Regions from separate parts of the Pantoea stewartii genome, predicted to be linked through region 3. Evidence: predicted binding sites of a transcription regulator. Region 3 holds the regulator's gene; each other region holds the start of a gene.
The links. Region 3 encodes LexA, which represses DNA repair genes until DNA is damaged. Its sites were predicted from a motif close to TNCTGTATGTACATACAGNA; they were not measured.

Region 1: G5574_RS20205 (DNA translocase FtsK 4TM domain-containing protein) is a predicted target of LexA. The motif match lies at 2,517-2,536, and genes of this name have one in related genera.
Region 2: umuD (translesion error-prone DNA polymerase V autoproteolytic subunit) is a predicted target of LexA. The motif match lies at 3,764-3,783, and genes of this name have one in related genera.

The regions. Positions count from the first base shown of each region.
Region 1 covers NZ_CP049115.1:4,270,634-4,276,911, reverse strand. Annotated here, with positions in the region: gene G5574_RS20205 (DNA translocase FtsK 4TM domain-containing protein) at 1-2,456, opposite strand, end outside; gene lrp (leucine-responsive transcriptional regulator Lrp) at 2,575-3,069, opposite strand; gene trxB (thioredoxin-disulfide reductase) at 3,594-4,562, shown strand; gene cydD (heme ABC transporter permease/ATP-binding protein CydD) at 4,698-6,278, shown strand, end outside.
Region 2 covers NZ_CP049117.1:48,477-54,754, forward strand. Annotated here, with positions in the region: gene G5574_RS23220 (DNA methyltransferase) at 1-375, opposite strand, end outside; gene G5574_RS23225 (DUF5677 domain-containing protein) at 814-1,731, shown strand; gene G5574_RS23230 (hypothetical protein) at 2,141-3,559, shown strand; gene umuD (translesion error-prone DNA polymerase V autoproteolytic subunit) at 3,865-4,314, shown strand; partial or broken gene G5574_RS23240 (Y-family DNA polymerase) at 4,323-4,445, shown strand; gene G5574_RS23245 (ATP-dependent nuclease) at 4,590-6,278, shown strand, end outside.
Region 3 covers NZ_CP049115.1:3,112,747-3,119,024, forward strand. Annotated here, with positions in the region: gene plsB (glycerol-3-phosphate 1-O-acyltransferase PlsB) at 1-2,217, opposite strand, end outside; gene G5574_RS14755 (diacylglycerol kinase) at 2,346-2,714, shown strand; gene lexA (transcriptional repressor LexA) at 2,821-3,435, shown strand; gene dinF (MATE family efflux transporter DinF) at 3,545-4,867, shown strand; gene G5574_RS14770 (CsbD family protein) at 5,039-5,251, shown strand; gene zur (zinc uptake transcriptional repressor Zur) at 5,323-5,844, opposite strand; gene G5574_RS14780 (conjugal transfer protein TraF) at 6,268-6,278, shown strand, end outside.

The DNA of each region.
Region 1 (6,278 bases), 1.2 Mb from region 3:
TGTGGCATTTTAGCCAGATCGGCGACGACTGGCTGGCCGGCAATATCTTTACCCAGCACCACAGACAGCGGCGAGGGATTGTCACGGAATTTTGGACAATCCAGCACTTCACGCAGGTAAACGGTCTGGCGATGTCGGTTGGGTAATTCCAGACCAACATAGGGTTTGCCAGGGATCACTTCAACCACACGCACTGCCGTAGTCGACAGGGAGCGGGCCAAATCGCGTGACAGGTTAGAGATACGCGCCGCTTTCACGCCCGGCGCGAGATCCAGTTCAAAACGGGTAATCACAGGTCCTGGCGAAATGCCCACCACCTCGGCCTTGACGCGGTAGTCACCCAGACGCGCTTCAACCAGTCTTGCTGTCTGCTCAAGGGCGAACATATCAACCGGTTCTTCCTCTTCCGGCGGCGCGGTCAGGAGATCGAGTGACGGTAAGGGTGTAGAAGGTTTTTCCAGTGGCTGCTCGTGACGCATCAGGAAGGGGTGAATCAGGCTGTCATGCACAGATGGCTTCGCCTCCCCGACCGGCTCCGGCTGCTGCGCAGGTGCGGCAAAGTGATCGGCCGCAAAGGTCTGGGCTGATTCTACACGCTGAGCCGCAGGCTGTTCTGGTGCCGCCTGAACGTGCTGCCAGGGCTCATGTTGTGGCGCGACCTCGCTGACGTCCGGCGATGCTGCAATGGTGAACAGCGGCTCGACAGGGCCATCGTCGACCAGGTCCTTCATTGGGGAGAAATCGAAGGCCGCTGACGTATCCAGATTGAAAACGGGTGCATTGTCTTCAGGCACCGTTTCATAGCGCTGTTGCTGTTGCTGTTGCTGTTGCTGTTGCTGTTGCTGTGCGAACTGACGCGCCAGCGAGGCCTGCTGCAATGCCAGCTCATCGTCCTCGTGCGCGTCGTCCTGCTGCCAGCTTTCGCCATAGCGTTGCTGCTGCTCTGACTGGAACGCCTGACGCAACTCTGCCTGTTGCAGCGCATCCTGCTCCTCTGCTGACCAGTCAGTGAGTGACGTATCTTCTTTCGTAGGTTGTGATGACGGCAGTTCAGCACGTTTGGCTTTTTCTTCCGCCATACGCTGTGAAGGCAGTTTAATACCATACGAGGCCAGCTCACGTCGGGTAGGCAGTTTAACCGGATTAGGCCGCGGCAGCGCCGGACCAATCCCCTGTTTCACCTGTGGATTCGACACCGTTTCAGGGACAGGTTCAAACAGCGGTGAGGATGCTGATGATGCTGCGGTTGCCGCAGCACCGGCGACGGCAGCGCTGTTCAGCGAGGCTGCCGACGTGGCTTCACGCCAGTTACCCATTTTGGGTTCGTCATCCTCATAAGCGGTAAAGTGCGGGGCAGCCGCCGGTGCATCGTCCGGTAACTCAAAGCGGTAGCGCGGCGGTTCAGTGAGAGGCTTCTCCTGTGACACCGGCTCGCGCGGTGCAATGTGCGTCATCACCGGGGCAGGATGAGGCGATGCCGCAACAGGCGAAACAGGTTCAGGCGTCGCTGCAACCTGTTCAGGCTCAGGTGAAGCTGATGGCGCACTGACAGGCGTTGCCGCCATTGTTGCGGCAGCAGGCTGCGCAGGTGCTGTGGCAGTAGCCTGAGCGGTTGCTGTCGGTGTCGTGGTCGCAGATACTTCGGCTGTGGCCGCAACAGCGGCGCGGGTGGCGGTGGCGGCCCTGGCTAACAGTGGATCGTGCGCATCCAGATCGGGCTGCGCCTTACGCGGCGCGGTTAGCAATACGTCATCGTCGTCGTCCGTCTGAGCATGAAGGACGGGCGCGCTCTCGTGATAATCGTCTGCTTCGTCCTCTTCATGCCAGGGTTCATCATGACGTGAGCGGTTGCTGGCGAATGTCAGCACGCCCATGACCACGCCACCGATTCTTTCCGCAATGGTTAACCATGACCAGCCCGTATACAGCGTGATCCCTGCGGCCCAGATGCAGAGCAAAGTCAGTGTGCCACCTGCCGGACTGAACCAGGGTGAAATGGCATTACTGACGAGGCTGCCAATGACGCCTCCGGAAGCGAAATACCAGATGTCGTCCGCGTTGAGCGCGGCCATCCCACAGGTGGTGACGACCAGGGCCAGGACACCGATTAAGCGTAAACCAATGGCAAAGTAGTCCACATAATCCTGGTTATCCCGCTGGCGAAACGCTATCCAGCACAGCCCCAGTATGACCGGCGGAATGGCATAGGCCATCACACCAAAGATGAAAAGCAACGTATCAGCCAGCCATGCGCCGACTGTGCCACCCATGTTATGGATAGGTTCATGCCAGGCCGTTTGCGACCAGCTCGGATCGGAAGGATTAAAGCTGACCAGGGAAACCATCAGGTAGATGGCGAACAATGCCACCAAAATAAGTAACGCTTCCAGCAGACGGCGTCCGCTGCTCAGCGACTGTAACGAAACGTCTTTATCTTCTGTGTATTCCTGGCTCAAGAGATCTCTCCAGGTGCCTGTAAAGTAAGAAACAACAGCGTCGGGCTCACCCGACGCTGGTCCTGTATGTATTCACAGGAGTGTACCGAAATTTCCCAGGCTTTGCACCTGCCACGCATCAGCGCGTTTTGATCACCAGACGATTGCTCTGTTTGACCTCTTCCATCACCACATAAGTACGCGTGTCGTTTACGCCTGGCAGGCGCAGCAAGGTTTCACCCAGCAGCTTGCGGTAAGCGGACATATCAGGCACGCGCGTTTTAAGCAGGTAGTCGAAATCACCAGAAACCAGGTGACACTCTTGAGTTTCCTCAAGTTTTTGCACAGCGGCGTTAAATTGCTCAAACACATCAGGTGCGCCACGATTCAGAGTAATCTCAACAAATACCAGTAATGAAGCATCCAGGTAGTGAGGGTTGAGTTGCGCAGTATAGCCAAGGATGAATCCCTGGCGTTCAAGACGGCGTACACGCTCAAGACAAGGTGTAGGAGATAATCCTACACGTTTGGAAAGTTCCACGTTTGAGATGCGACCGTCTTTCTGCAATTCATTGAGAATGTTTCTGTCGATCCTGTCGAGATCCTTACCGGGGCGTTTCTTATTATCTACCATTATTATTGTCTCTCTTCATTCCTTCCCTTTACCTGCCATCCCCTGAAAACGGTCATTGTTCGGGGCATTTTTGAAGTGAAATAACGGCGTCTGAGCGCATTCGTACCTATTTGTATGACGCATGCTGTCTGTCCACCGCATGCGTCATGACCAATATCAGACGATAAAATTCGTTCGGTACTCTGCCCAAAACCCGGCGGCAACACCCGTTTTGTTCAGACTAAGTTATTCGCTTCTCACACTGTTTTCGCAAATGCGCAGGCGATTGTCAAAGTAAAATGTCTAAATTCAGGACAAGATGCCAGACACTTCGCTGGGTCACTGTTTTTAAATGAGTATTTTCGTGCGATGGTGGTCTGTAAACTGAATTTTTGCCCCCTTTTGGCACAGGAGGCAGGCGAAAAAGCCATTCATCGTCTACGCCGTTTGCAGCAATCGCTAACAAAAGTGCGCAAGTGTTGTCATTGCTACGGCATATTCCCTACAATCGCAGGTTATGTCAGGTGAATAAAACTGAGGAACGCATGAGTACGGCTAAACACAGTAAGTTGCTCATTTTGGGCTCTGGTCCGGCAGGTTATACCGCGGCCGTCTATGCTGCACGCGCCAATTTGAATCCAGTACTGATTACCGGGCTGGAAAAAGGCGGTCAGCTGACCACCACGACGGAAGTGGAAAACTGGCCGGGCGACCCGCATGATCTGACAGGTCCCTCGCTGATGGAACGTATGCATGAGCATGCCGAGAAATTTAACACGGAAATTATTTTCGATCATATTCATACGGTCGATCTGCAGAACCGTCCCTTCCGTCTGACCGGTGACAGTGGCGAATATACTGCCGATGCGCTGATTATTGCCACGGGTGCATCAGCACGCTATCTGGGCTTACCGTCGGAAGACGCTTTTAAAGGCAAAGGCGTTTCGGCCTGTGCGACCTGTGATGGTTTCTTCTACCGCAACCAAAAAGTCGCCGTTATCGGTGGCGGAAATACCGCGGTTGAAGAAGCACTTTATCTGGCGAATATCGCCTCTGAAGTGCATTTAATTCACCGCCGCGACAGCTTCCGCGCAGAGAAAATCCTTATTGACCGCCTGATGGAAAAAGTCAGCAACGGCAATATCGTGTTGCATACACACAGAACGCTGGAAGAAGTGGTCGGCGATCAGATGGGCGTGACGGGCCTGACGCTACGTTCAACGCTGAATACCGAAGAGACCGAAACGCTGGATGTTGCCGGCCTGTTTGTTGCTATCGGACACAGCCCGAATACGGCGATTTTCGATGGTCAGCTGGCGCTGGAAAACGGCTACATCAAGGTACAGTCCGGCCTGCATGGTAATGCCACGCAAACCAGTATCCCTGGCGTGTTTGCCGCGGGTGACGTCATGGACCATATCTACCGTCAGGCCATTACCTCTGCCGGTACCGGTTGTATGGCTGCGTTAGATGCAGAGCGTTATCTTGACGGATTGGTTAAGAACGATAAGTAAGTTGTTAATAACCTGATCTTAATTGTTTGAGGCGACTGTTTTTCAGTCGCCTTTTTTATTATCACCATGCTAAATTCAGGCGCCGGGTGTGAGGACCAGCCTCATTTCATTTGTCTTTGCCACATTGGGTTTCGCATGAATAAATCGCGTCAGCAGCATCTTACTCGTTGGCTTCGTCAACAGTGTCATCATGCTGGCCCCTGGTTGCGCGTTACGTCGTTGCTGGGCTGCGCTGGCGCGCTTCTGATTATCATGCAGGCATGGCTTTTAGCGTCGCTCCTGCAGGCGCTGATTATTGACAGGCATTCTCCAGCCTCCCTTTTGTCCTCATTTTCACTTCTGATCCTGTGCTTTGTTCTGCGCGCCGCGCTGAATTATGCCCGGGAGCAGGCTGGATTTCGTGCCGGGCAGGCCATCCGTCAGGCTTTGCGTAAACAGGTGCTGGATCGTCTGGCAGCGTTGGGTCCGGCCTGGATACAGGGCAAGCCCGCCGGCAGTTGGGCAACGTTACTGCTTGAGCAAACCGAGGATATGCAGGCCTATTACGCGCGTTATTTGCCGCAGATGACGCTGGCGGCGGTCATTCCCTGTTGCATATTGCTCACCCTGTTTCCGTTAAACTGGGCGGCAGGTCTGATCCTGTTCGCGACCGCGCCGTTGATCCCGCTTTTTATGGCCCTGGTCGGCATGGGCGCGGCCGAGGCTAATCGCCGTAACTTTGTGGCGCTCGCACGCCTGAGTGGCAACTTTCTGGATCGCTTGCGTGGTCGGGAAACCCTGCGTCTGTTTCATCGGGCAGACGCCGAAAAACAGGCGATTGCTGACGCCACGACGGATTTCCGTCAACGGACGATGGAGGTTCTGCGTCTGGCCTTTCTTTCTTCGTCAGTACTGGAATTTTTTGCGTCACTGTCCATCGCCGTTGTCGCCGTTTATTTTGGCTTTTCCTATTTGGGCGAACTGCACTTTGGTGATTATGGCCGCGGCGTGACGCTGTTTGCCGGCTTCCTGGTGCTGATTCTGGCCCCGGAATTTTTTCAGCCTCTGCGCGATCTGGGCACATTCTACCATGCTAAAGCGCAGGCAATTGGCGGTGCCGATGCGCTTGAACGCTTTATGCAGGAAACGCCAGAGGCCGAAAACGCATCCGCCAGCGACGCCTTTAGCGCAACGGCGCCAGTAGAGCTGGTGGCAGAAAATCTGACGGTGCACGCGCCCAATGGCCATCGGCTCTGCGGCCCGCTCACCTTCACCCTGCGCACAGGCACGCGCGTCGCGCTGGTGGGCAAAAGCGGTGCAGGCAAAACCGCACTGTTAAATGCCCTGCTGGGCTTTTTACCCTATCAGGGATCGCTGAAAGTTAACGGTATTGAACTTCACCGTATCGCACGCCATGACTGGCATCGGCATCTTGCCTGGGTCGGCCAGAATCCCCAGCTACCCGCCGCAACGTTACGGGACAATATCATCATGGATGCGCCGCACGATCCCGCACGGCTAAGTGCCTTAATCGCATCATGTGGGATCGATGAATTTCTTTCCCGACTGCCTGCCGGACTGGATACCGAACCGGGGGATGCCAGTCATCACTTATCGGTCGGTCAGGCACAGCGCATTGCCGTAGCCCGCGCGCTGTATAAACCCGCCCAGTTATTGTTACTGGATGAGCCCGCTGCCAGCCTGGACAGTCAAAGTGAACATCATGTGATGCAGGCA
Region 2 (6,278 bases), on a different replicon from region 3:
CAGCGGCGGGCGCCCTTTGGCCAGCAGGTAGGCGCTCTCATGCTGATACCCGACAAACGCCGATTTCGAGGCGTAGGTTTTGGTGAAAACGAGGTGCCCTACAACACGGAAGCCCGCCGCCTTCCAGGCCTGCATGAAGACGTCCACGCGGTTCCAGCCGTAAAAACTCACTGCCAGGCTGTTGTTTTTGAGTACGCGGAACATTTGCTGGCTCGCCGGCAGCACCCACTCATCGTTAACGTCGTTGGCGATCGAACGGCCGGACCGGTCCTTGAAGCCGACGAGGTACGGCGGATCGGTGAGAATGAAATCGATGCTGTTATCCGGAAAGCCGGACATGATCTGTACGCTGTCGCCACGCATGAATCGGGACATAGTTATGCTCCTCAGTTTCAGGGGGCACCCCTGTGGTGCCGTGACCACCACAAAGACGGGCGAAAAGCGGAGCAGGCAGGGGCGACACCGGAAGCCGCACGCGCCGCCGGAGCGGACTGAATGTCCCGCGCACGGCGGGGAACGGGTGAGGATGGCGGCGAAGCTTCCCTTGCAGGCGAAGCGGCCCGGCTACAGTGAGGGCACGGCACTTTGCATCTGCCGGTTTCCGGCCGTAGGACGGGAAGCGGCAAAAAAAGCGGAGCGAAGCGACATACTCGTTGGCTTATGAAGGATATGCCGCTCAACAGAATATCCATGAAAAAAGAAACATCAGACATCACAGTCAGGCCGATTGACCGGGCCACACACTTAACATTGCCTAACAGAAAAGCTGTGTTAGGATTTATCCGAACATAATCAGAAAATAGAAGGTATGAAATGTACGAACAGGAAATAGCGGATTTAGTGAAAAATATAAGAGATCACCGGAGCGTTCTTGATGCAGCCGCTCAACTGTTCAGAACGGAAGAAAAGAGAGACAGTTTCAATCCCAAAATTGCTGAAGACTGGTGTAATTCGGTTTTTGGAGACTGTCTCGTAAAGCTCCGACTATTTACGGAAAATAACTTTAACTACATTGAAAGCCTCAGTTTAATTTCAGTAACGCGCTATATATTCGAGATGAGTGTATGGCTGAAACTGCTCACAAAAAATTCGCGTTACGGAGTGGTATACTACTCTCAACTCCTTAAAGGCCAGCGCGAATACTGGGCTAATTTTCAGGAACAAATGAACAGGGAGGTGGCTTTCCTTGAAAAAATGGAGAAAAAGGAAAAAGAACTTACTGAAAAAAGACTAGGGGAGATCAGACTGATGGAGAAAACGGAGGAGGCTACCAAGGCCGCAGAAACGCTCTTTGAGTATGTAAAAAACATAATCGACAGGGAAGCTGACATGAGTTTTTCAATTTTTTCTGAGGAAGCCAAGTTTAATGGATATGGTTTTCAGGCAGTTCTGGTCAGGAAAAACCAGATGAATATGATAGAAAAATCCCTGACTGAAATAGCAAATGAAAAAGAAAACTTCGAGGACAACTTCCCGGAAGATGTGAAAGAAATGGTAAGCAAAAACATGGTTTGGAGATGGAATCAAAAGGCTAAAGAAGTTGGTCTTGAGGATGAATACAACTTCATATACACCTTTACCAGCAAACTAATACATTCTGTTCCAACGAGTATCACAACCGACCATAAAAACTTAGAACACCAGGAAATGGTTCTTTTTCTCCGGTATATTAACTTCAAAATAAAAGGCATCATTGAGTTAAGCAGTGAATATATCAGAACACACGGATAAACGTGGGTAAACCCTTAACAGCACGAAAAAAATTTCCATTTAAAATGCTCATTCAGAAAACATGAACTCGTCATAAATAATTTCAACCAGAAGGTGCTCTGTTACTGATACCAGGAAAGGGTCCTTTCTAAGACTTGATTTAGGTGAGACACGGGTTGTCCAACAACAGGGCCCCTGTTCGATTTCCACGGTTGCATAAATCTTTAACGGGCATCACTGGCTATAACTACAGGCTTCTTTTTTTTGCAAGCGATAAAACAGGGGGTACACCTCATGGCCCCCACCCTCTCAAACAAGAAAAAAATCACTTTAAACCCATAATTATCAATAAATTATAAAAAATACAAGAGTTTTACCTCCACATAACACACCACGAAAATTACTATGAAGCACACAACGAGGAGGCCTTATGCTAAAAGATTACCCGTATAACAGCATTTACTCACTTTTTAGCGAAGTGAGCTTAACTGATACTATACACGAAAGTTTTCTATCAGCGCTTGAGAGCGAATTTTCATATTTAGAATATAATACAGTCCCGGGCTCTATTAAAATTCTGAGAAAAAAAGTTGAGCAGATTTTCGGGAGGGGCAATTTAGACGGAAAAATATCTAAACACGACCTCCAGAAATGCATGCATTTTGTTCACATGATGAATGTGATATCTAAAGGCTGGAAACAGAGTACTGGATGGTGGCATACGCCTTTTTTGCTCGATGAAAATAAGCCTCTCACCACAATAGAGGATTACAGGCATGATGCCGTGATTCACAGCAACCTCGTTTCATGCAGAGAAATGCTGAATGTTCGCGTAAACCTTCTTCAGCAAATGTATCGGATAGAAAAGCTGATAATGGATTTCCTGGTGTACTTTCCCAGAAGTATGTATGACTTCCACAACCCCGGAACTAAGATGTTTTCGGGACAATACGAGGCGGCTGTTGTTCTGACACACCTTATTCATCAGCTTAACTTTGAACGTCAAAATGATTATCCCCAAAATGGGGTGGACGAATTTTGCAAACAAGCACTTGTTAATGAGGCCATAAAACATGCAAATTACTTCGTTAAAGAAAGTGAAGTTTTTGATGAATATGATTTTCAGGTTGCTGATATTGATTACAGCAAGCTCCTTGACTCTGAACATCAACATTACGACGATAATACACTGATAAAAATTGTTTGCGATCAATTCAACCATAACATAAGGGATGATGATTACAATAAAATCACCCCACTAATTGACGTGGTTATTTTTATAAAAAATCATGACAGAAAGCAACCTCTCTACAATGGTTCAACTGCACAGGCTTTTTATGAGTTAAAATCCGAACCTTACGTAAGGTTTGGTGCAATCTGTTTTTTGATTAAAGCATACAGGGACAAATTAATGTTCACCTCCCGTAAAACGGGGTCTGACAACAAAAAAATACACACCATTAAAGAGGTCATGAAAATATCAAGAAGTCTATCCAGAGAGGAAAGCTTTGAAGATAAAGAGAGGGTACTATCGGATTATGATTATTCATTTTTAAAGTTTGTTGCCTATGGGATCAGCGCAATCACAACAGCTATAGAGTATGAAACCCCATCCAAAGAAGGGATTAGCGAATATAAAAAAGTCAGGAGATTTAAATGGCAGCTAATTGCCATGCTTTATTCGACAATAGGCAACTTGCCGTTAGCAAATTTGAAAGACCATCTTTCAATACTGACCCGGAATTTAGCCCGATTTATTAAAAGCTCCGAGATGATGGGTGTCTTAAAAAAGAACTCAAGATCAGAATATCTGAGAATGAAGGAGACTGGAGAGTGGGACAAGCTGTAAAACCCGGATGAAATCACCGTGACCTTGTGGGTTACCCCTTACAGCCTTTGATGACGACATCGTTTGAAAGACGATGTCACTTTTCTCATGAAAAGACTGTAGTCATGAAATTATCAGGGAAATCACAATCTGTGTCAGTAACATAGTACATCGCAGATTAAATCATCGCTTCGTTCCTCTTGCCATGGACTCTCAACTCATCAATACTGTTTTTATATACAGTGGTATTTAGGAGGGAAATCAACCATGCCAGAGTTATTCACTGAAGCACGAACTTCAGGCCATTCAGTCCGGAGAGCGGCACCATGAAAGCGACATCCTCTCAGGGCGGACTGACGATATTCAGGCCTGCCGATATACGACCCGTCATGCGCATCCCGCTCTTTGTTGAGCGCTGCGCCGCCGGTTTCCCCTCCCCTGCCACCGATTATGTCGAAGCAGAGCTTGACCTGAATGAGCTCTGCATCACCCATCGCGCCGCTACGTTTTTTGTGCGTGCAAGCGGCAGCAGCATGGAAGATCTGGGCCTGTATGACGGGGACGTGATGGTCGTCGACCGCGCAAAGGAAGCCACGCATGGTGACATCGTCATCGCGGAGGTCGGTGGGGAGTTCACGGTCAAGCGCCTGCAGCTGCACCCAAAGATTGCGTTGCGACCGATGAACCCTGCCTATCCGGTAATCTACCCAGAGGAGTTGCATCTGCTGGGCGTGGTCACCTGGTTTTTCCACAATACCGAGGCGCGCCGGAGGTAACCATGCCGATGTTTGGTCTGGCTGACGTCAACAGCTTCTATGCGTCCTGTGAGGCCCTGTTCAGGCCCGATTTGCGGGGGAAACCGGTCGTCGTTCTTTCGAACAACGATGGCTGCGTAATCGCAAGAAGCAAAGCTTATGTGGAATTTTAAATCTACTCCTAACCTCACAGTTTGAACTTAGCACTTAATTATTAGTTGCATCATAACATTAAATTTGTTAATGATTTATGGCTTCAGAAACATTTAAACACATTTAATTTTATGGGCAAATTTATGAGATTACACACGTTAAAAATTAATGGCTTTAAGAGAATCAATGATGCAGAAGTTAAATTTGGTGACGCAACATTTCTCATTGGCTCCAATAATGCTGGTAAAAGCTCTGTCTTGAAAGCAATTGAATGGCTGCTTTCTAATAAAAAGACAATGGATCTAGATTGTTTTTGCTCTGAAATTGATCAAGAAACCGGTGAAAACAAAGTATGTTGTAAAACGGTTATCCTTGAGGCCGAATTCCGTAATGTACCTGAATCAGCCAAAAACTGGAGAGGTTTCAAAGGAAGAATTTTCAATTATGATCCAGAAGACACTAATGAGACTGGAAAAAGCATTACTTATAGGAAAAGTTACTCTCTGGGAGAGGATGCAATTATAGAACTAAAGTCTTTAAAAAGAGTCATGAAAAAAGAATTAGAAAAATTAAAAAAGCCCCAGCAACTCATAGATGCTGGCATCAATGAGGATTTAATAAAAGACCTCTTCACAGACCTAGAAAAAAATATAGGTTCATCAGAAAAAGGTAAGTTAGAGCTAATTGATGACATGTGGGATTTAAATGATGAAGAAGTTTGGGATAAAAACCCTGGGGGAATAGGTGGTGTTGTTCTCTCAAAGTTACCAAGTTTCCTTTTAATCCCTGCAGACTCAGGCGCATCAGAAATTGAAGGTAAAACAGGAGTTTTACAAAAAACGCTTAATGAGTTGTTTAAAGATGTACGTGGAATATCTGAGAATTACAAGCAAGCCCAAGCTTGTTTGAACGAATTAGCGAATGAGTTAAACCCTTCAGATGGGCAATCTGAATTTGGGAAAATGATGTCCGCACTTAACGCTGTATTATGCGGTGTTTTTCCTGAATCTAAAATTTATGCATCAGCTGACTTATCTAATCCTGACACAGCATTATCTCCGACATTCTCCATAGAAATGTCAAGCAATATAAGAACTTCCGTTTCAAATCAGGGGACAGGAATGGTTAGGGCTGCTGTTTTTGGATTATTGAGGTTTAGACAACAGTGGTTGAGAGACAGAGGAGGAGATGAAAGAAGCCTCATCATAGGTTTTGAAGAACCTGAAATCTATCTTCATCCGAGCGCTGCAAATCAAATGAGAGATTTGATTTATGAACTATCTGGAAATTCATCCCAAATAGTAGCAACCACTCACTCTCCATATTTAATTGATTTATCGAGAAAGCCTAAGCAGGTACTCAATAGATTTTATTACGACAAATCACACACAACAATAAACCCATTCTCTGTCACTGATGAATATAAAAAATTACAAGGTGAAGACAAAGATCATGTCAAAATGGTTATTAGGTTAGATGATCACATATCAAGAATATTTTTTACGAGGAAAGTAATTGTTGTTGAAGGCGATACTGAAGAACTTGTTTTCCGCGAAGCAATAAGAAGAATGCCAACTGAAGTGAGAAATAGGATAATGACAAGTTCAGAAGTTATCAAAGCCAGAGGAAAATCTGCAATAATAGGATTATTAAAATACCTCTCTGCTTTAGGCGTTGACTTTATAGTTATTCACGACCGAGACTTAGGTGTCAGGGGGGCTGAGATTTTTAATCCACATATTTTAAATGCAGCAGGCTCTCCAGACAAAGTAATTGCTATTGAAGAATGCATTGAGGATCTTCTCGGCTATCCTTCTCCTGCATCTGAAAAA
Region 3 (6,278 bases):
CTGGGCCAGCGTGCGGCTCTCTTTTTCCAGCGTGCCGCGGTTGATGGTGGGCTTGGCGCTGAGAATCGAGAAGGTGATGGCGTAACGCTGCAGCGTTTCACGTACACCGGCAGCCAGCAACTGCAGCGTACGGTAACGCGCCGTGTTGAACGACAGCAGACCTGCCTCAACGGTAATCAGTCCCTGGCGCGCCAGCTCCTGGCATAAGTCAGCCAGCAGCTGCGGCAGCTGGTCGTTGCCCCAGCGCAGGAACAGCTCGCTCTTCAGCATGGGGTAAATCAGGCTGACCTGGCGCAGCAGTTCGGCTTCGCTCAGGTTACGGTGCTGCTGGATGATGGCCGCAATCAGAGAGGGCATCACCAACATATGGTGGATGTTATTCCGGTAATAGGTCATCAGCACCGCCTGCTCGCGCGGCAGAATAATGATGTCGCCGATACTGTCCTTCTCACTCTCAAACTTGTTCATACTCAGCGCGTGATCCAGCAACGCTTCCGCAGACATGTCAGGCAAAGTGGCATCCGGCGAGTAGGGCACATTACGTAATAACTGGGTATAGCACTCCAGCTGCTCAATCAGCTGTTCACGGGTCAGCGAACGCTGGCGGGAAGCGAGCAGTGCCGTTACGCACAGGTTCATGGCGTTCGCGGCACCGGCTTCATTAATACGTACCATGATGGTGGCGGCGATATCATTGGCCGTTGGCGTTAACCAGCCCGGACGTTGCGCTTCAATGGGATCGATAGACTCACGCCATTCCGGTACGCGCTTGTTCAGATAGTTGATCAGCGGCAACGGCTCACCAAAGTTCACATAACCCTGGCCCAGGTTGCGCAGCTTACGCAGGCCGCGCACCATCTGCATAAAGCCTTCTTTCTCTTTTGCCGCACCGCGTAGCTCTTTAGCGTAAGTACCCACTTCCATTACATGTTCATAACCGATGTAAATGGGCACTAACGTAATAGGTCGCGTGCCGCCGCGCAGCATGGCCTGCAGCGTCATAGAGAGGGTGCCGGTTTTCGGATCCAGCAGTCGGCCGGTACGTGAGCGTCCACCTTCCACGAAATACTCGACGGAATAGCCGCGGGTAAAGAGCTCGCCAAGGTATTCACGGAACACGGTTGAATAGAGCTTGTTGCCTTTAAAGGTACGACGAATAAAGAAGGCACCCAGACGACGGAAAATCGGCCCGGCAGGCCAGAAGTTCAGGTTAATCCCTGCGGCAATATGCGGCGGAACCAGGCCCTGGTGATACAGCACATAAGACAGTAGCAGGTAGTCCATATGGCTGCGGTGGCAAGGCACATAAACAATTTCATGGCCGTCCTGCGCCAGCTGACGTACCCGCTCACCGCCGTTAACGTTGATCCCCTGATAGAGTCGGCTCCAGAGCCAACCCATCACGCGGTCGGTGATACGAATCGCTTCGTAGGAAAAGTTGGCCGCAATTTCTTCCATCATTTCAATGGCGTTTTGCTGCGCTTTCTCATGGGAGATTTTCTTGCTACGCGCCTCGTCTTCCACAGCTTTTTCAATCGCCTTCGACTGCAACAGGCGATTGAATAAATCCTGGCGAGCCGGCAGGCGCGGTCCCACCGCAGCCAGGCGCTGACGGGCAAAATGGATGCGCGCTACGCGAGCCAGCTTCTGCGCAATCGACTTGTCGGTACCGTGTTCGGTCGCCATACGACGCAGGGAGACCGTGGGCGAAAAACGCACAAAACTGTCGCGGCCATGCCAGAGAACGGCAAAGAATTTTTGAATGCCGTTAAGGAGCCGCAAATGAGGCGGATGATCGTCGCCCTGGACTTCCCGACCCGGCGCACGGCCAAACATGACTGAAACCGGTAACATCTGAACATCAAGTTCAGGGTTGCTGCGGTGCAGATCAAGATATTCGTGGAAGATTTTGACCGATTCAAGGCTGGGCACAAAATAGGGGAACACACGCGGACCGTCATTAATAAAGACATGACGCGGCAACAGGGCGCCGTCTATCTCCAGCGGAATAAGCGGATCAGGCAGATCGTGCCGGATGCACTGCGCGCGTAAAGTCAGGAGATCGGCCTTTGAATCATAAGGCAGGACATACATAATAGGCCGGGTAGGATCCAGCCCATGTTCGGACACGGGATCAGCCGGAATGGCCTTACTCTTTACCAGAAATGAAAGGGGTAAGTTCAGCAATTTATAGAAAATTTTACGCCAACCTGACATAGACAACATGAAGCCTCTTGTTAGCAAAGCGGCGCAAGCATATCAGAACGCGCAGCAAAAATCTGTGACAGCGACAATTGTGCGCTGCCCGGTATTGACGTCAATCCTTTGAAAAGAGTTCCTTTATCATGACAAATAATGTCACCGGCATTACCCGGATTGTGAAAGCGGCTGGCTACTCATGGCAAGGTCTTCGCGCCGCCTGGCAGCATGAAGCTGCCTTCCGCCAGGAAGCCGTAATTTCACTGGCGGCAATTATCCTGGCCTGCTGGCTGGATGTCGATACTATTTCGCGCATCCTGATGATTGGCGCGGTCATGCTGGTGATGATTGTTGAAGTTCTGAACAGCGCCATCGAAGCGGTGGTGGACCGCACAGGGCAGGAACGTCACCCTCTTGCCGGCCGTGCCAAAGATATGGGATCGGCCGCTGTTTTGCTGGCAATAGTACTGGCCCTGTTCGTTTGGGGAACGCTACTTTGGTCGCATTTGCGATAAGCATTCCATCTCCCGTCAAATTACTGATTTTGGCCTGACTTTTGGTTTCCATTTCACCAATACCTGTATATACTCACAGCGACTGTATAAACAACCAGGGGGCGGGATGAAAGCATTAACCAGCAGGCAGCAACAGGTCTACGACTTGATTCGCGACCACATTAATCAAACGGGCATGCCGCCTACGCGTGCAGAAATTGCTGCGCAACTGGGCTTCCGCTCACCTAACGCGGCAGAAGAGCATCTGAAAGCGCTGTCGCGTAAAGGCGTGATTGAAATCGTCTCTGGTGCGTCCCGCGGTATCCGTTTGTTAATGGAAGAAGAACCTTCAGATGGCCTGCCACTCATTGGGCGCGTTGCGGCGGGTGAGCCGTTGCTGGCCCAGGAACATATCGAAACCCACTACAAAGTGGATCCAGACATGTTCAAGCCCTCTGCCGATTTCCTGCTGCGCGTTAGCGGCATGTCAATGAAAGACATTGGCATCATGGATGGTGATTTGCTGGCCGTGCATAAAACGCAGGAAGTGCGTAATGGTCAGGTGGTGGTAGCGCGCATTGACGACGAAGTCACTGTGAAGCGCTGGAAAAAACAGGGATCAGTGGTGCATCTGTTACCTGAAAATACGGATTTTGAGCCTATCATTGTCGATACACGTGCGCAGTCGCTGACGGTTGAAGGTCTGGCGGTTGGCATCGTACGTAACGGTGAGTGGTTGTAACTCTTCTTAAGGTTGGCTCTTTACGTCAACCTTGACGTTACCCAGTCTGCCCCTGTTTTGCCGCTGTGGGTTCATCTGTAACACCAGCGGCGCATTGCACGGACGTTACATGCGCTTCCTGACAGCTACCGATAAAAAACTGTGGCGGCTGGCGCTGCCCATGATCCTGTCAAATATCACCGTTCCTCTGCTCGGCTTAGTCGATACAGCCGTTATTGGCCATCTCGACAGCCCGGTTTATCTGGGCGGCGTTGCGGTCGGGACGACCGTTACCAGTTTCATCTTCATGCTGCTGCTTTTTCTGCGGATGAGTACGACAGGCCTGACGGCTCAGGCGTTTGGCGCGGGCGATAAAACGGCGCTGGCGCGCGCATTGGCACAGCCCCTGATCATTGCCTTACTGGCCGGCAGCCTGTTTATTGCCCTGCGTCATCCTGTTACGGCATTAGCAACCCGCTTTATCGGCGGAGAGGCCGCCGTGCTTAAGCAGGCTGCGCTGTTTATCCATATTCGCTGGCTCAGTGCGCCCGCCATGCTGGCTAACCTGGTGATTCTGGGCTGGCTGCTGGGCGTACAGTATGCCAGAGCGCCGGTCATCCTGCTGGTGGTGGGCAACGTTATCAATATTCTGCTGGACCTCTGGCTGGTGCTGGGGCTGCACTGGGGCGTAGCCGGGGCTGCAGCCGCGACGGCTATCGCGGAATATGCGACGTTGCTGGTCGGGGCACTTATGGTCTGGCGCGTGCTGGCGCTGCGCGGCATCACGCTGCACAGTCTGGTCCATAGCTGGCGTGGCGATATCCACCGCCTGCTTCGCCTGAATCGCGATATCCTGCTGCGTACCTTACTGTTACAGCTTTGCTTTGCCTCTCTGACCGTGCTGGGAACGCGTATCGGACCTGATGTGGTGGCGGTAAATGCCATCCTGCTGATGTTCATGACGTTTACCGCCTATGCGCTGGATGGCTTTGCTTACGCCGTCGAAGCCTTTGCTGGTGAGGCACACGGCGCAAAAGACGGCAGCAGGTTGCAACTGGTATGGATTGCTGCCTGCCGTCAGGCCCTGTCAGTCGCGCTGTTTTTCTCCCTGGTCTATGCTGTTTGTGGCTATCAGATCGTGGCTCTCCTGACATCGATTCCCGCACTTCAACAGGCGGCTGACCGTTTTCTGCCGTGGCAGGTTGTCATGCCGCTGGTTGGCGTCTGGTGCTATCTGCTGGATGGCATGTTTATTGGTGCGACGCGCGGAAGAGAAATGCGCAACAGTATGGCGATTGCCGCACTGGGCTATTTCCTGACGCTGTTAACCGTGCCTTTTATCGGTAATCACGGTTTATGGCTGGCGATAGCCGTTTTTCTGGCGCTTCGCGGCCTGTCACTTTGGCTGGTCTGGCGCAGGCACTGGCGCAATGGCACCTGGTTTAGCGCCTGAGCAACTTGCCTGAAATATGACGCAGGATACATAAAATTTTCATTTTTTCCGGCAAAACTGAAATTAGCTACTACAATTATCTTTGAATGGCGCTATTAAACAGCGCTTTATATCGTAATTTTTCCTGATGGCAAAATAAAACGAAATCGAAGGATGACGTGGAGGTCTGCAATGAATAAAGACGAAGCGAGTGGAAACTGGAAACAGTTCAAAGGAAAAATGAAAGAGAAATGGGGCAAGCTGACCGATGATGACATGCAAGTCATTGAAGGTAAACGCGATCAGCTGGTCGGCAAAATTCAGGAACGTTACGGCTACGCGAAAGATCAGGCGGAGAAAGAAGTAACGGACTGGGAAGGTCACAACAAGGATTACCGCTGGTAATCACGTTATTCAGGGATGCTCCTACCCGGGCCGGTACGCTCATGCCGGCCAGACCGCACAAGGATGTGCAATTAACTTCGTTTACTGCGTTTCTTCCCGTCAGCCTGATGGTCATGATCACAATGTTCATGCTGTTCACAGGCTTCAACTTCCGCACAGTTTTCACATAACCCGTGCGCCTCTATCACGCTATGCCGTAGGACAAAGCTTGCCTCCTGCGCCAGCGATGCGATGATTTTTTCTGCGCCCTGCGCCTGCTTTTCCGTGACCACTGCACAGCGATCGCAGACCAGCATCACCGATGTATGGGCGGGTGCGTCGAAATGGTGACACATCACATAGCTGTTATTGGACTCGACGCGGTGGATAAAACCCTGCTCAAGAAGAAAATCCAGCGCACGGTAGACGGTAGGAGGCTTGGCCTGGGGCTCACTGACACGCAACTGATCAAGCAGGTCATAAGCACTGATCGATCCTGGCTGTCCGGCCATCAACCGCAGGACCTCTGCGCGCTGGGTCGTCAGGCGTACACCGCGCTGTAAACACAGTTTCTCAGCCTGGGTCATGATTTGCTCTGGCGTCATGGTTGACATGGAATTTCTCCGTTTGACAGGTGATGTTATCTTATCACATTAATGATACGTACGATGCACCTTGCCTGTCTGCACCTCCTCCCTTTATCCGTGCTTATCTGTTCCTTACGACTTTGCGCCCGTCTGCGATGCCAATATATGTCAGAATGTTTGTAAATATTTTTTCCTTTTGCTTTACATCTCACTGAGTTAAGAACTAATGTTTAAAAGTTCTTAATAAAGTGCTGGTCCCGGCCTCCTTCTGTTAACGCTTTTTGGACGGTAACCAGACATAACGGATCGAAAAATAATCAATCAATGGAATTGCGCCACTATTTACTCTGAATTCACAGCAATAAAGCGTTAGCCATCCTCCACAATGGGGCTAACAAACTATTCGGTCGTTAATGTTTTAACGGCAATTTTTCAGGTGATGATAAGCAAATGGCAAAATT